Regions from separate parts of the Pseudarthrobacter sp. 05T312 genome, predicted to be linked through region 2. Evidence: riboswitches for the same ligand, from Rfam matches in the RefSeq annotation. Region 2 holds a riboswitch; each other region holds the start of a gene.

Region 1 (5,089 bases), on a different contig from region 2:
CAGCATCCTGGGGGACTGCCTCCAGCATGTCGGCCAGGCAGCCTACGCGCGGGGCCTGCACCCGGGGACGGCGGACGCCCGGGGTGCGTGAACTGGTGATACTGGGCACCGCCTCCCAGGTCCCTACGCGGACCCGGAACCACAACGGTTGCTTTCTGCGGTGGGACGGTGCGGGCCTGCTCTTCGACCCCGGCGAGGGCACACAGCGCCAGATGATCCACGCCGGCGTGGCGGCCGGCCACATCACCAGGATCTGCCTCACCCACGTGCACGGAGACCACTGCTACGGCCTGCCAGGGGTGCTGTCCCGCATGGCATTGGACCGCGTGCCGCACCCCGTCCATTTGCACTATCCGGCCTCCGGCGAGGCGGTGGTGCGGGCGCTGGTGTCGGTGAGTTCACCCGGAATCGACCTTCGGCTCCACCCGCATTCGGGTCCCGGGCCCGTGGCGGAGGGCCTGGAGGTCCGGCCGCTCAAGCACCGCATCGAGACGTTCGGCTACCTGCTCCGGGAGGCTGACGGGCGAACACTGTTGCCGGAGCGGTTGCGGGCGGCAGGAATTGCCGGCCCGGACGTGGGCCGGCTGCAACGCGACGGCGTCCTTGGGGTAGTCAGGCTGGAGGACGTAAGCATCCCCAGGCCGGGCCAGCGCTTCGCCTTCATCATGGATACGGCGCCGTGCCCCGGCGCCGAAGAGCTGGCGGATGGGGCGGACCTGTTGGTCGCCGAGTCGACCTTCAGTGACGACGACGACGCCCTGGCAGGTCGGTACCTCCACCTCACTGCCGGGCGGGCGGGGGCCCTCGCGGCGTCCGCCGGCGCACGCACCCTGGTGCTCACCCACTTTTCCGCACGGTACGGTGACGACGTTTCCGTCCTGGCAGACCAGGCCCAGGCGCGGGCCCCGGGGGTTACCGTGATCGCCGCCAAGGACCTTGACCGCATCCCTGTTCCGCGGCGGCGGCAGCCGGAGCGGGAGGCTGCCGGCCCAACAACGGCGATAGGGTTAAACCATGACGGCAGCAGCTGAATCCACGGTCACGTTCGATGGCCGTTTCGCCCGGGAACTGGCGGAACTCGCCGTACCCTGGCGGGCCGAGGAAGCGCCCAGCCCGGAGCTTCTCGTCCTGAATGACAAACTGGCAGCAGACCTGGGCCTTGACCCGCAGTACCTGCGCAGCCCCGAGGGTGTGCGGCTTTTGGTGGGAAACCACGTTCCAGCGGGTGCTACACCTGTGGCACAGGCGTACGCCGGACATCAGTTTGGCGGGTACTCGCCGCTGCTCGGTGACGGGCGGGCCCTGCTGTTGGGCGAGGTCATTGACCGGCGGGGCCGCCTCCTGGACGTCCACCTCAAAGGCTCGGGGCGGACGCCCTTCGCCCGCGCCGGGGATGGCCGTGCCGTCGTCGGGCCCATGCTGCGTGAATACATTGTCAGTGAGGCCATGCATGCACTGCGCATCCCCACCACCCGTTCGCTCGCCGTGGTGGCCACCGGGCGGCAGGTCCGGCGCGATGATATGCTGCCCGGCGCCGTCCTGGCGCGGGTAGCGGGCAGCCACCTGCGCGTTGGCAGCTTCCAGTACGCGCGCGCAACCGAAAACATGGACCTCCTGAAGCGCCTGGCGGACCATGCCATCAGCAGGCACTACCCGCATGCGGCCGGTGCCGCCAACCCCTACCTTGCGCTGTTCGCCGCGGTCGTTTCCGCCCAGGCAGAGCTCATCGCCCGGTGGATGCTCGTCGGCTTCGTGCACGGGGTCATGAATACGGACAACATGACCATCTCGGGGGAGACCATCGATTACGGGCCCTGCGCGTTTATGGACGCCTTCAACCCCGCCGCCGTCTACAGTTCCATCGACGTCGGCGGACGCTATGCCTATGCCAACCAGCCGGTCCTGGCCGAATGGAACCTGGCCAGGCTCGCCGAGGCCATGCTGCCGCTGATTGACCAGGACCCGGAGAAAGCCGTGGCCCCGGCAGTGGAGGTCCTGGGCGGTTTCCGGGGCCAGTACAGCAAGGCCTGGACCCGCGGAATGACGGCCAAGCTGGGCCTGGACAGCGCCGATGAAAACGGCGTTGCCGGGGCCCTGGTGGATGATGTCCTCGACATCCTCAAGGACGGACCCGTGGACTACACCCTGTTCTTCCGCAACCTGGGTAAAGCCGCCCGTGGGGACCGCCGGCCCGTGCGCGGCATGGTCCCTGACCTTGCCGCCCTCGATTCCTGGCTGGTGCGGTGGCACGAGCTCAAGCCGGCCGCGGAGCTGATGGACAGCGTGAATCCCGCGTACATTCCCCGGAATCACCTTGTGGAGGAGGCGCTGTCGGCAGCAACCGGCGGGGACCGGGGGCCGTTGCAGCAACTGCTGGCGGCTGTCAGCGACCCCTTCAATGAACGGCCCGGCCTCGAACGCTATCTTCAAGGGCCCCCTGAGGACTTCGGCAGCTACATGACGTTTTGCGGGACCTGACCGCGGCGGCCCGTCGAGTGCTTTAACGGCAGGAGGGTGGCAGCCGGTTTCCCGGCTGCCACCCTCCCACAATGGTCGGCACCGCCAAGCGGGCCGGACCGGCGAAGACTAGGCTACGCGCACTGCGGAGTACCCGCCGAGCCAGCTGATGGAGTGCACCTCCGTGTCGAAGCCGTTGACGCCGCCGCTGACAACCTGGCCGTTGCCTGCGTAAACGCCCACGTGGCCGGAGGTGATGATCAGGTCACCGGGGGCGGGAGCGCCCACCACCGTGCCGTACTGGAAGAACTGGGTGGGGGCCAGGTCGCCTACGGACTTGCCGACCGAGCGCAGTGCCTTCTCAACCATTGCGGTGCAGTCCTGCTGGACGCCCAGCTGGCTGTAGGCCGAGGCGAGGATCGCGGCTCCGGTGCCCGAGCCGGTAGTGGAAGCTACAGGCGTGGCGGAGGCGTAGGACATGTTCATGCCGGTGTTGGCCGGTGCGGTGGCGGCTGCCGCCTGCACGGGTGCTGCAGCAGGGGCCGGTGCCGGCGCTGCGGTGTAGCCGGCGCCGGGAATCTGGATCTGGTCGCCCGGGTAAATGACCGAGGAAAGGCCCAGGCCGTTGGCGGACAGGACGTCATTGAGGTTGACGCCGTACGCCGCGGCAATGGCGCCGAGGGTGTCGCCGGAAACGACGGTGTGGACATTCCCTGCTGCAGCGGCAGGGGCTGCAGCCGGTGCCGGGGCGGTGGCCTGCACGCTGGTCTGTTCAGTGGTGTCCGGTGCGGTTACACCAGCGTGCGCCGGGGCGCCGACGCCGAACGCAATGCCGGACGCTGCTGCCACAGCAAGCGCCGGGCGGCCCAGTGAGCGGGCCTGCGACTTGGCGGTTACGGCGAGGCCCTCGAGCACAATGGAGCGGGCCGGAGTCGCGCGGTGACGGGCTGGAATGGAATTTTTTGACACGGTTGATCGCCTCTCCCATGCCTGCGGGGTGAGCTGTCGGGTTCGGGCTGGAGATACCCGGCCGGAAGCGGCCCCGCGATGGAGGGAGGCGCTTTCGACTTAACCCCTAGGCCACATGTGGCCGTGGAAACTTGGTTCCCCCGTCCCTGCCAACTGGAGCGGTTGGATCCCATGGTCAGCGGCAGGGCTCGGCATACTGACGGGAATGTCCCGTCTGGGAGGGACACCTGACGACCCTAACCCATGTGCACGCCGATTGTCACATTTAGATAACATACGAGGCTGCCCTCTCGAATTGCGCAAACGTGTGGACGATAAGCCTGCCTGCGGTCTGACCTCGGCTGATGCCAGCGCCGCCGTTCACGGTAACAATGTGGAAACGGCTTCCTGTGTGACCCACCAATCCGCCGGTAAGCTTCGGGACTATGCCCCTGTTCGTGACCACCGCCAGGTTCCCTTTGCTCGGGAGCCTGGTGGCTGTTGCCCTGGCCGCCACCGTTGTCCTTCCGGCCGCTGCCGACGACCCGCCTCCGCCCGGCGGGTACCCCTCTTGGGCAGACGTGCAGGCGGCCCAGTCCTCGGAAGCTTCGAAGGCAGCGGAGATCACCACCATCAACGGGCTGCTGTCCGGCCTTGAGGCAAAGTCTGCGGCGGCAGGGGAAGCGGCCGTCCGCTCGGCGGCCGGGTATGCTGCCGCCGCCGCCGGGCTGCAGGCAGCTTCTTCCCGCCTGGAAACACTGTCCGGCCGGGCCGCCCAGGTCAACGCGGAGTTGGCGCGGTACCGGAAAGACCTCGGCGCCTTGGCAGTCGAGTCCTACAAGACCGGCGGAACCAACGCAGGGTTCTTCGTGGCGCTGGATGCCTTGGGAACCAACAGTGTCCAGGGACTCAACCTGGTAAAGCTCGTGGGGGACAAGACTGCGGCCCTGGTCGCTAAGGCGGCGGCTGCGGAAAAGACCGCCGCCGCCCTTGCCGACCAGGAAAAGGTTGCCAGGAGCGAGCAGGAGCGGCTTTCCGCGGAGGCGAAGGCAACGTTGGATTCCGCCCGCGCGGCCCAGGATTCGCTGGCCCGGCAAGTCGCGGAGGGACAGCGGCATGGCGGCGAACTGACAGCCCAGCTCGCAGCCCTGAAGGGCACGACGGCGGCCCTTGAGGGTGAGTACCGCCAGGGCCAGGCGGCGCAGGCAGCCTACGAGGCGGCCCAGGCGGCCAAGCGCGCCGCCGCGGAGGAGCAGGCACGGCAGCAGGCGGAGGCGGCGGCCAGGGCTGCCGCCGCGGCGGCGCAGCAGCCGAAGGCGCCAGCGCCCGCAGCAAACCCTGCCCCGGCGGGTCCTGACCAGCCCGGCGGTGTCCAACCCGTTCCGGCCCCGCTTCCCGCCGTCGATCCCGGACCGGCCGCCCCGGAAGCGCCGGCCCTGCCGGTTCCGCCCGCCGTCGTCGTTCCTTCCATTCCCGGCGGCGCGGTGAACGATCCGGCCGGAGCGAAAAGCTACGCATCCGGGCGCCTGGCCGCCTTCGGGTGGGGCCAGGACCAGTTCCTGTGCCTGGCCCAGCTGTGGACCAAGGAGTCCAGCTGGCTGACCACCGCCACCAACGCCTACTCCGGTGCCTATGGAATAGCCCAGGCGCTGCCGCCGGGCAAGTACGCCAGTGCCGGCAGCGA
Region 2 (5,089 bases):
ATGCCAGCAGGCCGGCGGGGCGGATCGACGGGGGCAGCGGGTGGCTCTCCCCGGCTTCAGCCGGCAGGCCTCCCGCATCGCCGACAACCACGGTCAGCCGGGCACCGGCCGCCGCGGCAACGGCGCGCTCCAGGAGGGTTTGGCCACGGAAGACCAACGACTGCTTGGGTATGCCGCCCAGGCGGGATGATCGCCCCCCGGCAAGGATCAGGGCATCAAAGGCCAAGCTGTTCTTGTCCACTCCCCCAGCCTAGCGACCATCCCCTGTTCCGATGCCGGGAGGCGCCGGGAAACAGTCAGGCAGCGCGCTCCGGCAGCAGGAAGGGATCCCATGCGGGGGTCGGCTTCTCCAGTTCCTTGATCTGCCAGATCGTCCCGTGGGGGGGCTCGGGGACAAACCGAAGGGTCCACCCCATCTCGGCGGGAGTGTGGTCACCCTTGACGTTGTTGCACCGCAGGCAGGCGGCCACCAGGTTCTCCCAGGAATCGGCACCCCCACGCGACTTTGGGTGAACGTGGTCGATTGTGTGCGCGGCCTTGCCGCAGTACGCACATTTGTGGCCGTCCCGCCGGAGTACGCCCCTGCGGCTGACTGCCGTTGAGTGGTTGTACCGGGGCCGGATGTAACGGTTGAGGAGGATCACGGACGGGCGGCCCAGGACGTCGGTGGGTCCCACCACCGGGTCGTCCCCCTCGGCAACCACGCTTGCCTTGCCCGTGAGCACAAGCACCAGCGCCCGGCGGAAAGTGATAACCGCCAGCGGTTCATATCCAGCATTCAGAACGAGAGTGCGCATGCACTTACCTCTTCACGGCCGCACCCGTCAGGGGCACGAGGGCCGGCTGCCCTCGGCATGTCCGGGCTATGGATCGACATCACAAGAGTAAACAAAGAAGTGCAAAATCAGGTAATCGCCGCCCCGGAGGCCCATTCCGTCCCCGGGACAGGGAAAAGGCGGGGACTGCGGCGGCAACCCCAGTAAGCGCAAAGGACCCCCGCCTTGCTGGCGGGGGTCCTTTGGCAAGCAGTACACTGGCCGGCGCTGGTTCAGGCCGGCACGGGAATGCCTAACGTACGCGGATGGCTACCGGTCCGGAGCCAACATTGGCGCTGAAGACCACGGTGTCGTTGCCGTTGAAGCCGCCGTGGACGGCCATGCCGTTACCGGCGTAAACGGCGATGTGGGCCATGCCGCCGCCACCGTCGGCGTAGTACAGCAGGTCGCCGGGCTGGGCCTGCGACATGGGCACGGTGTCACCCAGCGACAGGTAGCCTGCCGGCCAGTCGTGGAAGTGGATGCCGACGGCGGCCAGTGCGTTGGTCACCAGCATGGTGCAGTCCTGGTGCACGCCGAGCTGGGCGTAAGCGGCGGAGAGGATGGCTGCACCCTTCCCGCTTGCGGAAACCTGGGGGGCGGGAGCGGTGGGAGCAGAGGCCGTAACAACCTTGGCCGTGGCCTTGGGAGCAGCAACAGGCTGCGCCACCGGAGCGGGAGCAGCTTCCTGCACCTGGACCTGGGGCTCAGGCTCTGCGACGGGAGCCGGCGTGGTGGTGACGGCAGGCTTCTCGTAGCTGATGGCAATGGTGGAAGCTGCGGAAATCGGGGCGTCGACGGCGGATTCGACTTCCAGCTGGGACGCCGGAGCGGAATCGCGCTTGACGTTGGCGTCGGCAGCGTTGGCTGCGAGGCCGCTGGTCAGGACCAGGCCGGAAGCCGCAGCGATAACAGCAGCCTGGCGGCCCATGCCACCGGCGTTGTCGCTGACAGCTTTGGCAATGATGGCGATCGAGTTGGTTTTGGTGACCTCGGCGCGGTGCCGTGCGGTAGCACGAGTCGTCATGAGTTCTCTCTTTCGTTTTTCCTTCGGACCGCGTGTAGGCAGGCAAAGGGGGCTGGACGCGCCGGCATCTTGGGGGTACGCCGGCGCATCCCGAACGGGGATCTGGTTTCTAGCGGAAAAGCTGTGGGCAAAGAAATAGCCCTTGGAGCGCTAAGCCCAAGAACTACTTGTTGAGGTGGTAGTACGAAGAGGTACCGGTGGCTGCGGGCGAGTGCAGCAGCGTGCCCTGGGAGGGGTTAAGCGCGCTGATCATCATGCCGTTGCCGACGTAGATGCCTACGTGCGCGCCACCATTCTGGACAACGAGGTCGCCCGGCTGCGGGGTGGAGGTGGGGGTCATGATGCTCCACGCGTTGGTGCGGGGGATGCTGATCCCGGCCTGCGCGTAGACCCACTGGACGAACCCGGAGCAGTCCCAGCCGGTGACCGGGCTGGTGCCGCCCCACACGTAGGCGTGGCCGATGCCGGTGTAGGCGATGGCTGCAATGCCGGAGGTTGCGGCGGACACAGTCTCGGCGGCCTTGGCGGCGGGAGCGGCGTCCTGGCCTGCGGTCGCGGTGGCGGCGCGCTCGGCTGGTGCGGTGGACTGGGGACGCACCGCTTCGACCTTCGGAGCGGCGGTGGTCTTGACGACCGGGCGCTCGAAGGAAACCGTCGCCGTGGGGGCAGCGGTGACGGCCAGTGCAGTCTGTGCCGAGCCGGATTCGGTGGATGCAGAGACACCGGCGGTGGTGTCAGCTGCGTTTGCCGGCAGGCCCATGCTCAGGATGAGGCCCGATGCGGCTGCCACTACGGCAGCCTGGCGGCCTACGGTCCCGGCATTTGCACTCACGGCCCTGGACACGGCGTCCAAGGGGCTGGTGCGAACCGTTTGCGCACGGTGGCGCGCAGAATGATGGCGTGAAGACACGAAGGTAGCCTCTCCCAATGCCTGCGAGGTGAGCTGTCGGATTCGGATGGGAGTCACCCGGCCACACTGCTTCCTGGGAAGCTCGTGACTTAACCCCAAGGCCTTCTGGAGAGAAGGCCAAAATTGGTTCCCCCGCCCCTGCCAGACGATGAAATGCGAACGGACCTTGAGCGGTGGCAGAGTTAGGCAATCCACTCAAGAGCGTCAACTTCGGAAAAGTTGACGCGAGTTAGACGGTACAGCAGTTTTGTTTCAATGTCACATTCAGGTCACGGCAGGTCACTGCGATCTGAGAGTGAGCAATCATTCGGTTACAGCCAGCCCATGGGATCGACCACTTCGCCGTTGACCTGCACCTCGAAGTGCAGGTGGCAGCCGGTGGAGGCACCCGTAGTGCCGCTGAGTGCCACGACTTCTCCACGGGAGACCGTCTGGCCCACCTTGACGTTGAAGGACGACAGGTGGTTGTACGTGGTTTCCAGCCCGTTGCCATGGTCGATGACCACCCGGTTTCCGCCGCCGAACTGGTGCCAGCCCGCGAAGGTAACGGTGCCGGTCGCAGCGGCCAGGACGGACGTCCCGCATTGCGCCACGAAGTCCTGGCCTCGGTGGAAGTCGCCGGAGCCGCCGGTAATCGGGCTCACCCGGTATCCGAACGGTGAGGCGGTGGTGAGGGTGGCAAGTGGTGCAGCCAGGGTGCCGGCCGACGCGGCCCGGGTGACCGAGCCCGCTGACTGGGCGCTCAGGAGCTGCTTGAGCTTCCCGTCGGGGTCAGCCTGGGTCACCACGGCCGAGCGGCTGAAGTCGATCTGGGCGCCAATATCGGCGGAAATCTGCGGCTGCGGACTGACGGAGGATGCCGCCAGGGGCGCGTTGCCGGACGCATCAGTGGCCATGACCGGGCTGGTGGCGGGCACTGTGACCGTCAGCACCAGGCCGGTGGCGGCCAGGGCGATTCCGGCCTTCTGGCCGATCCCGCTTGCGGCGGCGAATTCCGTTACCTGCCGCAGGGGCCCCCGGCGGCGGCGCGCGTCGCGATGCAGATCGCGGGGGCGCTCCGCTGCTGCGTCTTCGACAACCCGGGGTGCCGAAGGGGGGCTGGCTGCGCGGCGGCGCCCCCTGGAGGTCTGCGTGGTCAAGAAGGGTTCCTCTCTGGAAAAGCCTGCGGAGTTAGCTGTCGGATTCGGGTCAGAGAGATCAAGGACCCGGCCCGTCACGGCAAGCTTCTGCACAGGGGTATTCCCGGAAGAATCCTTCACTGGAGAGGCTTGCTGCTGACGGACTTCACCCCAAGGCAGTCCCCCGCTGCCGCTTGTGGTTCCCCCGCCTCTGCCAGTAACAACTCGTGCACCCGATCCGCTGGCAGAGCTCGGCTCCGGATCGGGTAACGCTTAAGTATCAACGAATGGTTCCACTATAGGGCCTTAAGACCCTAGGTAACAATTCCGTTATCTTTGCTTGGAAGTGCCTCGTCGGGGTACAAGGCCGGGCGTCAGGCCTGGGCCACGGCAACGAAAACGTGGGCGGCGACCTCGGGCGGCAGCTCCAGTGCGCCCTCGATGCCAGAGACCCGCACGGAGATGTAATCACCCACGCGTTCCAGCGCCACGGCGGCACCGGGCCGGATTCCGCCTTCGTCAAGTTGCGCCAGCAGTTCCGGTTCCACCTGGATTGGTTCAGCGAGCCGGCTGATGGTGACAACAGAGGCCGGAGCATAGCCCTTCATGGCCTCGACCAGGCTGATGGCCCCGTCGGCGCCACCGCGGGCAGGCTGTCCACCCAAAGCGGCGAGCCCGGGGATGGGGTTGCCGTAGGGCGATTCGGTGGGGTGGTCCAGCATCTCGTAAATGCGCCGCTCAACCCGCTCGCTCATGACATGTTCCCAGCGGCAGGCTTCGTCATGCACGTAGGCCCAGTCCAGGCCGATGACGTCGGCCAGCAGGCGTTCGGCCAGCCGGTGCTTGCGCATGACCTCGGTGGCCCGCTTGCGGCCGGTGTCCGTAAGTTCCAGGTGCCGGTCACCGGAGACGACCACGAGCCCGTCGCGCTCCATCCTGCCGATGGTCTGGGACACGGTAGGACCGGAGTGGCGCAGGCGCTCGGCAATACGGGCCCGGAGGGCGACGATGTTTTCTTCCTCAAGCTCCAGGATGGTCCTGAGGTACATCTCCGTAGTGTCGATCAGATCCGTCATCCAGCTCAGCTCCTCGAGCGCAGTACCTTGCGTTGTCCCACCGTATCGCCTCTTCCCGCGAGGTAGTTCGGGGGCCAGCTTAGCCTATTTTGAGTTTGTCCGAATAGCCGCGCTTCCTGCGGTACCGCACGGGCGGCCCGTCT
Region 3 (5,089 bases), on a different contig from region 2:
CTGCGGGACAAGAACACGCCGTCGCCGGTCTTCCGGCAGCTGACGGAAGAGCTGGTGACGCTGCTGGCCTACGAAGCCACCCGGGAGGTCCGCACCGAGCCCGTCACCATCGAGACGCCTGTCAGCACCACCATCGGTACGGCGTTCACCAAGCCCACCCCGCTGGTGGTCCCCATCCTGCGCGCAGGCCTGGGTATGCTGGAGGGCATGACCAAGCTGGTCCCCACCGCCGAGGTGGGCTTCCTGGGCATGGCCCGGGATGAGGAAACGCTGGACATCATCACCTACGCCGAGCGCCTCCCCGAGGACCTGACCGGCCGGCAGGTATTTGTCCTGGACCCCATGCTGGCCACCGGCGGCACGCTGCGCGAAGCCATCAAGTTCCTGTTAAAGCGGGGCGCTTCGGACGTCACTTGCATCTGCCTGCTCGCGGCTCCGGAGGGCCTGGCCAAGCTGGAGGAGGAACTCGGCGACGCCAACGTGCACATCGTCCTGGCCTCCATCGATGAGAAGCTCAACGAGAAGTCCTACATCGTTCCCGGACTGGGCGACGCCGGCGACCGCCTCTACGGCATCGCCGGGTAGCCTCCCGCCTTTCAGGACTCGACCTGTCGGGACAAGGGCCTTTTTCGACGGCCCCATTTGCGCTGGGCCTTTCCGGGCCGGTGCGCCGCCGCTAGCCTGTGCGGATGGACTGGAAACTCGAACTTGCCTTTGTCCCCGTCTCCGACGTTGACCGCGCCAAGGATTTCTACGTCAACAAGGTGGGCTTCAACGCCGACTACGACGAGCGGCCCTCGGACGACATCCGCTTCGTGCAGCTTACGCCGCCCGGTTCGGCCTGCTCCATCTGCATTGGCGAGGGGCTGACGGACGCACCTCCCGGCACCGGCGCAAACCTGCAGCTGGTGGTCAGCGACATCACGGCAGCTCAGGACTTCCTGAAGAACAACGGCGTGGATGTCAGCGACGTGGACGTCCAGGACTGGGGCCACTTCGTGTATTTCGCCGATCCGGACGGCAACAGGTGGTCTGTCCAGTACATCCCGTGGCGTAACCCCGGGGCAGGCGCGGCGCAGAGCCCTGCACCTTAAACCACTGTGGGCCGCATCCCTCGGGATGCGGCCCGCAGTCTAGGCGGTATTTCCTGCCGGGCCCCACTCCAAGGCGTACGACGGCGGGGGCCGGGACGCGTCGTCGGGCGGCCGTCAATGCTGGAAAGGCTCAGCTGAAGGTGCCGCTTCGTCGCGTTGCGGCAGGGGAGTGGTGCCTAGTACCAGTTGTGCGCCAGGTGGAAGCTCAGTGCGCCGCAGGGGGACTGGTAGCTCTTCTTGATGTAATCCAGGCCCCAGTTGATCTGGGTGCGGTAGTTGGTGAGGTAGTCCGCGCCGGAGCTGGCCATCTTCTCGGCCGGGAGGGATTGGACGATTCCGTACGCCCCGCTGCTGGGATTGGTGGCCGTGGTGGTCCAGTCGGATTCCTTGGTCCACAGGGTCTGCAGGCACTGCATCTGGTCCGGTCCCCAGCCGAACGTGGCCAGTTGGCCGGCCGCGTAGGCCTGGGCGCCCGCAGGATCGTTGACCGCGACGGCGGGTGCAGGCTCGGGTGCGGGGGCAGGGGCGGGCGCCGGTGCGGGAGCAGGCGCAGGGGCTGCCGGTGCGGGAGCGGCGGGCGCTGCTGCCGGAGCCGGTTCAGCCGCCTGCGGCGCTACGCTGATGGCTGCGGGAGCGGGGCTCTCCACCGGGTTGGAGCGGATTTCGCTCTTCTCGATGCTCATTTGGGCGTCAGCTGCTGCCGTGTTTGACTGGGTGGACGATGCCGGGGCCATGCTGCTGGTGGCCTGTCCGGCCGCGCCTACCCCGACCAGCACCGCGCACGATGCCGCAAGAACTGCGGCGCGCTGGCCGAGGGTGGTCTTCTTGGCCTGCTGCTTGGCCCTGTGTTTAGCGTGCAGGCATGATTCTGCCGTGTTTTTGGACATGATTGATCGCCTCTCACACCTGCGGAGTTAGCTGTCGGGTTCGGATGAGGGCATCCGGCCGTACGGAATGAAAATCACGTACTGGCTTAACCCCAAGGGCAGTTATTGCCCGGGACGGTGGGTCCCCCGCCTCTGCCGTTGCTCAATCGGAATCCGGGGAAGCGGCAGAGCTTGGCGTCAACCCGGGATATGCGGTCCGAACGGGGACCGCACCCAATCGACGGTACAGGAAGATTAAGCGGAAGTCACGTTTAGGTAACGGAAGTCACGGATCCAGCGCGTCGGTTTGCGGCAGCGCGAACGGAGGAGTGATGGCCTGAGGCAGTCCGGCCCGCAGGGACTTCCGGCCCGGGCCGGACTGCTTCGCTACTGGCCAGACAGGGCGTACACCGTGGTGCCGCCGATGCTCTGCGCCTGGAAATTGGCTGCCACCCACTCAGTAATCCGGGTTGCCTCATCCGAGCCGCTGGAGGAACGCATGGTTCCGCCCGCGATGAAGAAATGGATCCTTCCCTGGGACACCAGCTCCTGGAACTGCGCCAGCGTTGGGGAGGGGTCGGTGCCGTTGAAGCCGCCCACCGCCATGACCGGAAGTTCGGTTGCCAGTTGGTAACCGGCGGCGTTGTTGGAACCCACCACGGCCGCGGCCCAGGTGTAGCTTGACGCCCCGGCCTGGAGCGCGGTGACCAGGTCGGCCGACGGCGTGGGTGCACCCAGGAGCCCGCCCATGCCTCCGCTGCGGTTCCCGGCAAACCCCGTGCCGCCTTGGGTGCCTTGCTGCCGGAAGCCTTGTCCTCGTGTGCCTTGTCCCGGTGTGCCTTGGGCTGCGTTGCCCGTGCTCCCCGTGCCACTGGGGCCGAATCCGTTCCGGTTGCCCCCGGCGCCACCGGGTGCGCCGCCCGGCCCCGCACCGAACCCTGTCGTGGGTCCTGCGCTGACGATTGCCCCGCTGTGCGCCGCCGACGCCGTGGAGACGGAGTAGGCCAGCGGCCCGGCGAGCGACGCAGCAACGGCGAGCGCCGCCGTCGTCCGCTGCAGGGAGCGGCGGCCCAGGAACCGGTTGAGGCCCACTCCGGCCGCCGCGGCCAGGCCTGCTGCCAGCACCAGCCAGCGCAGCCACGGACCGTAGGCCGATGTGGTGCCCAGCAGCGAAAACGCCGTCAGGGCGGCCGCTGCCACCGCCGCCGCGAGCAGGATTGCAGCGGCCGGCTGCTGCCTGTGCTGCCACAGGAGGACAGCGCCCAGGCCGGTAAGCCCAGCAATTCCCGGCGCGAGCGCCACAGCGTAGTAGGGGTGGATGATGCCGGCCATGAAGCTGAACACCAGGCCCGTCACCAGGACCCACGAGCCCCAGGCCACCACCGACGCACGCACCGGATCCGTCCGCGGTGCCCGCCGGCCCACCCACAGCAGGCCCGCCGCAAGGATCAGGGCGGAGGGAAGCAGCCACGCTATCTGGCCCCCGAACTCGCTGTTGAACATCCGGAACAGGCCGGGGACGCCCCACCCGTTGCCGCCGCCCACGCTGCCCGTCTCGTCGCCCGTCAGCCGCCCCAACCCGTTGTAGCCAAGGGTGAGTTCCAGGATGGAGTTGTCCTGCGACCCGCCAATGTAGGGCCGCATGCCGGCAGGCGTCAGCTCCACGGCCGCGAGCCACCAGCCCGCGGAAACCACCATCGCTGCCCCCGCCGCCGCCAGCCCCAGGAGGCGCCGGCCCAGCCTGCCCGGCGCCGCGACCAGGTAGGCCACGGCGAACCCGGGAACCACCAGCAGGACCTGCAGTTGCTTGGCCAGGAAGCCTAAGCCCAGGAACACGCCGGCCAGCAGGAGCCAGCGCAACCGGCCCTCCTGGATTGCACGGAGGACCCCGTACGCGGCGGCAGTCATGAGCAGCACCAGCAGGGCGTCCGGGTTGTTGAACCGGAACATCAGCGTGGCAACCGGCGTGAGGGCGAGGACGGCAGCGCCCAGCAACCCGGCCCTGTGGGCGAGGGCGGCGTCACCGGTGGCGTGTGCCGCTGCCCGGCGCACCGCAAGGTGGAGCAGCCAGGCGGCCCCGACCCCCATTAGCGCTTGCGGGACCAGGATGCTCCACGGGCTTAAACCGAAGATCCGGACGGACAGCCCCATGATCCACAACGAGGCCGGCGGCTTGTCCACCGTGATGGAGTTGGCGGCGTCCGAGGAACCGAAGAACCACGCGGTCCAGTCCTGCGATCCCGCCTGGGCCGCGGCGGAATAGAACGCGTTGGCCCAGCCTGATGCGCCGAGGTTCCAGAGGTACAGCACGGCCGTTCCTGCCAGTACCGCCGCCAGTTCCAGGTGCCGGCGGAGGGCCAGGGGATCCCGTGGAAGCCGGCCGGACTGTGTTCCGCCGTCCCCGGAAGTCCGGGCTCCGGCCTTCCGGTCTTCGGCTGCGCGTGCTTCGGTTGCGCGGTCTTCGGCTGCGCGTGCCCCGGAGGGCCGCTCAACGCCGGCCGCGGTGCGTGGGTACGGCGGGGTCCGGTAGTGGCTGGCCATGGCGTGCTACTCCGCCAGGCGGTAGACGGTGGAGTTGCCCACGGTCTGTGCCTGGAAGTTCGCCTGTACCCAGGCGGCCACCTCGGAGTTGCCGCCGCGGCCGCCCATGCCGCCTCCGCCCATGCCGCCGCCCTGGATGTAGTATCCGATCTCGCCCCTGGACACCATGTCCTGGAACTCGGCGAGCGTGGGGTACGGATCCCCGCCGTTCCAGCCGCCCAGCGCGATGACGTTGGTGTTCGTTGCCAATTCCAGGCTGGCTGCCTGGCTGGCACCCGAGACGATGGCGGACCATTTCGTGGTGGTGGAGGAGAGCAGCGTGGTCACGGCGGCGTCGGCGGTACCTTCACCGCCGGGGCCACCGGCTGAACCACCAATTCCATTCGCGGGGTCAAAGCCGTTCGCCGGGTCGAACCCGTTACCGCCGGAGGCGGCCCCGTCAGTTCCGGCGTTCGCGTCGGTGCGGTCGGTGCGATCGCCGCGGAACCTCGCGGCCCGGTTCCCAAAGCCGCCTGCCGACGAACCTGCGGGCCCCGACGTCGGAATGGAGCCCGAGTGTGCGGAAGCCGCGGTGGCCAGGGTCCAGGC

The links. A riboswitch is a leader RNA that binds a small molecule or an ion and turns the genes downstream of it on or off. The one in region 2 is predicted to bind cyclic di-AMP.
Region 1: linked by a shared signal. The riboswitch ahead of AC1DIP_RS08365 (LysM peptidoglycan-binding domain-containing protein) and the one ahead of AC1DIP_RS12820 (peptidoglycan DD-metalloendopeptidase family protein) in region 2 are both predicted to bind cyclic di-AMP.
Region 3: linked by a shared signal. The riboswitch ahead of AC1DIP_RS18190 (aggregation-promoting factor C-terminal-like domain-containing protein) and the one ahead of AC1DIP_RS12820 (peptidoglycan DD-metalloendopeptidase family protein) in region 2 are both predicted to bind cyclic di-AMP.

What each region holds. Positions count from the first base shown of each region.
Region 1 covers NZ_JBFTLY010000004.1:143,759-148,847, reverse strand. Annotated here, with positions in the region: gene AC1DIP_RS08380 (mycothiol transferase) at 1-91, shown strand, start outside; gene AC1DIP_RS08375 (ribonuclease Z) at 84-1,031, shown strand; gene AC1DIP_RS08370 (protein adenylyltransferase SelO) at 1,015-2,478, shown strand; gene AC1DIP_RS08365 (LysM peptidoglycan-binding domain-containing protein) at 2,587-3,426, opposite strand; cyclic di-AMP (ydaO/yuaA leader) riboswitch at 3,430-3,600, opposite strand; gene AC1DIP_RS08360 (aggregation-promoting factor C-terminal-like domain-containing protein) at 3,852-5,089, shown strand, end outside.
Region 2 covers NZ_JBFTLY010000008.1:134,194-139,282, forward strand. Annotated here, with positions in the region: gene mobA (molybdenum cofactor guanylyltransferase) at 1-241, opposite strand, end outside; gene AC1DIP_RS12805 (HNH endonuclease) at 297-797, opposite strand; gene AC1DIP_RS12810 (NlpC/P60 family protein) at 1,069-1,842, opposite strand; gene AC1DIP_RS12815 (NlpC/P60 family protein) at 2,006-2,686, opposite strand; cyclic di-AMP (ydaO/yuaA leader) riboswitch at 2,757-2,935, opposite strand; gene AC1DIP_RS12820 (peptidoglycan DD-metalloendopeptidase family protein) at 3,064-3,891, opposite strand; cyclic di-AMP (ydaO/yuaA leader) riboswitch at 3,896-4,096, opposite strand; gene AC1DIP_RS12825 (iron-dependent transcriptional repressor DtxR) at 4,245-4,946, opposite strand.
Region 3 covers NZ_JBFTLY010000018.1:81,783-86,871, reverse strand. Annotated here, with positions in the region: gene upp (uracil phosphoribosyltransferase) at 1-585, shown strand, start outside; gene AC1DIP_RS18195 (VOC family protein) at 690-1,094, shown strand; gene AC1DIP_RS18190 (aggregation-promoting factor C-terminal-like domain-containing protein) at 1,271-1,981, opposite strand; cyclic di-AMP (ydaO/yuaA leader) riboswitch at 1,987-2,150, opposite strand; gene AC1DIP_RS18185 (ArnT family glycosyltransferase) at 2,348-4,501, opposite strand; gene AC1DIP_RS18180 (glycosyltransferase family 39 protein) at 4,508-5,089, opposite strand, start outside.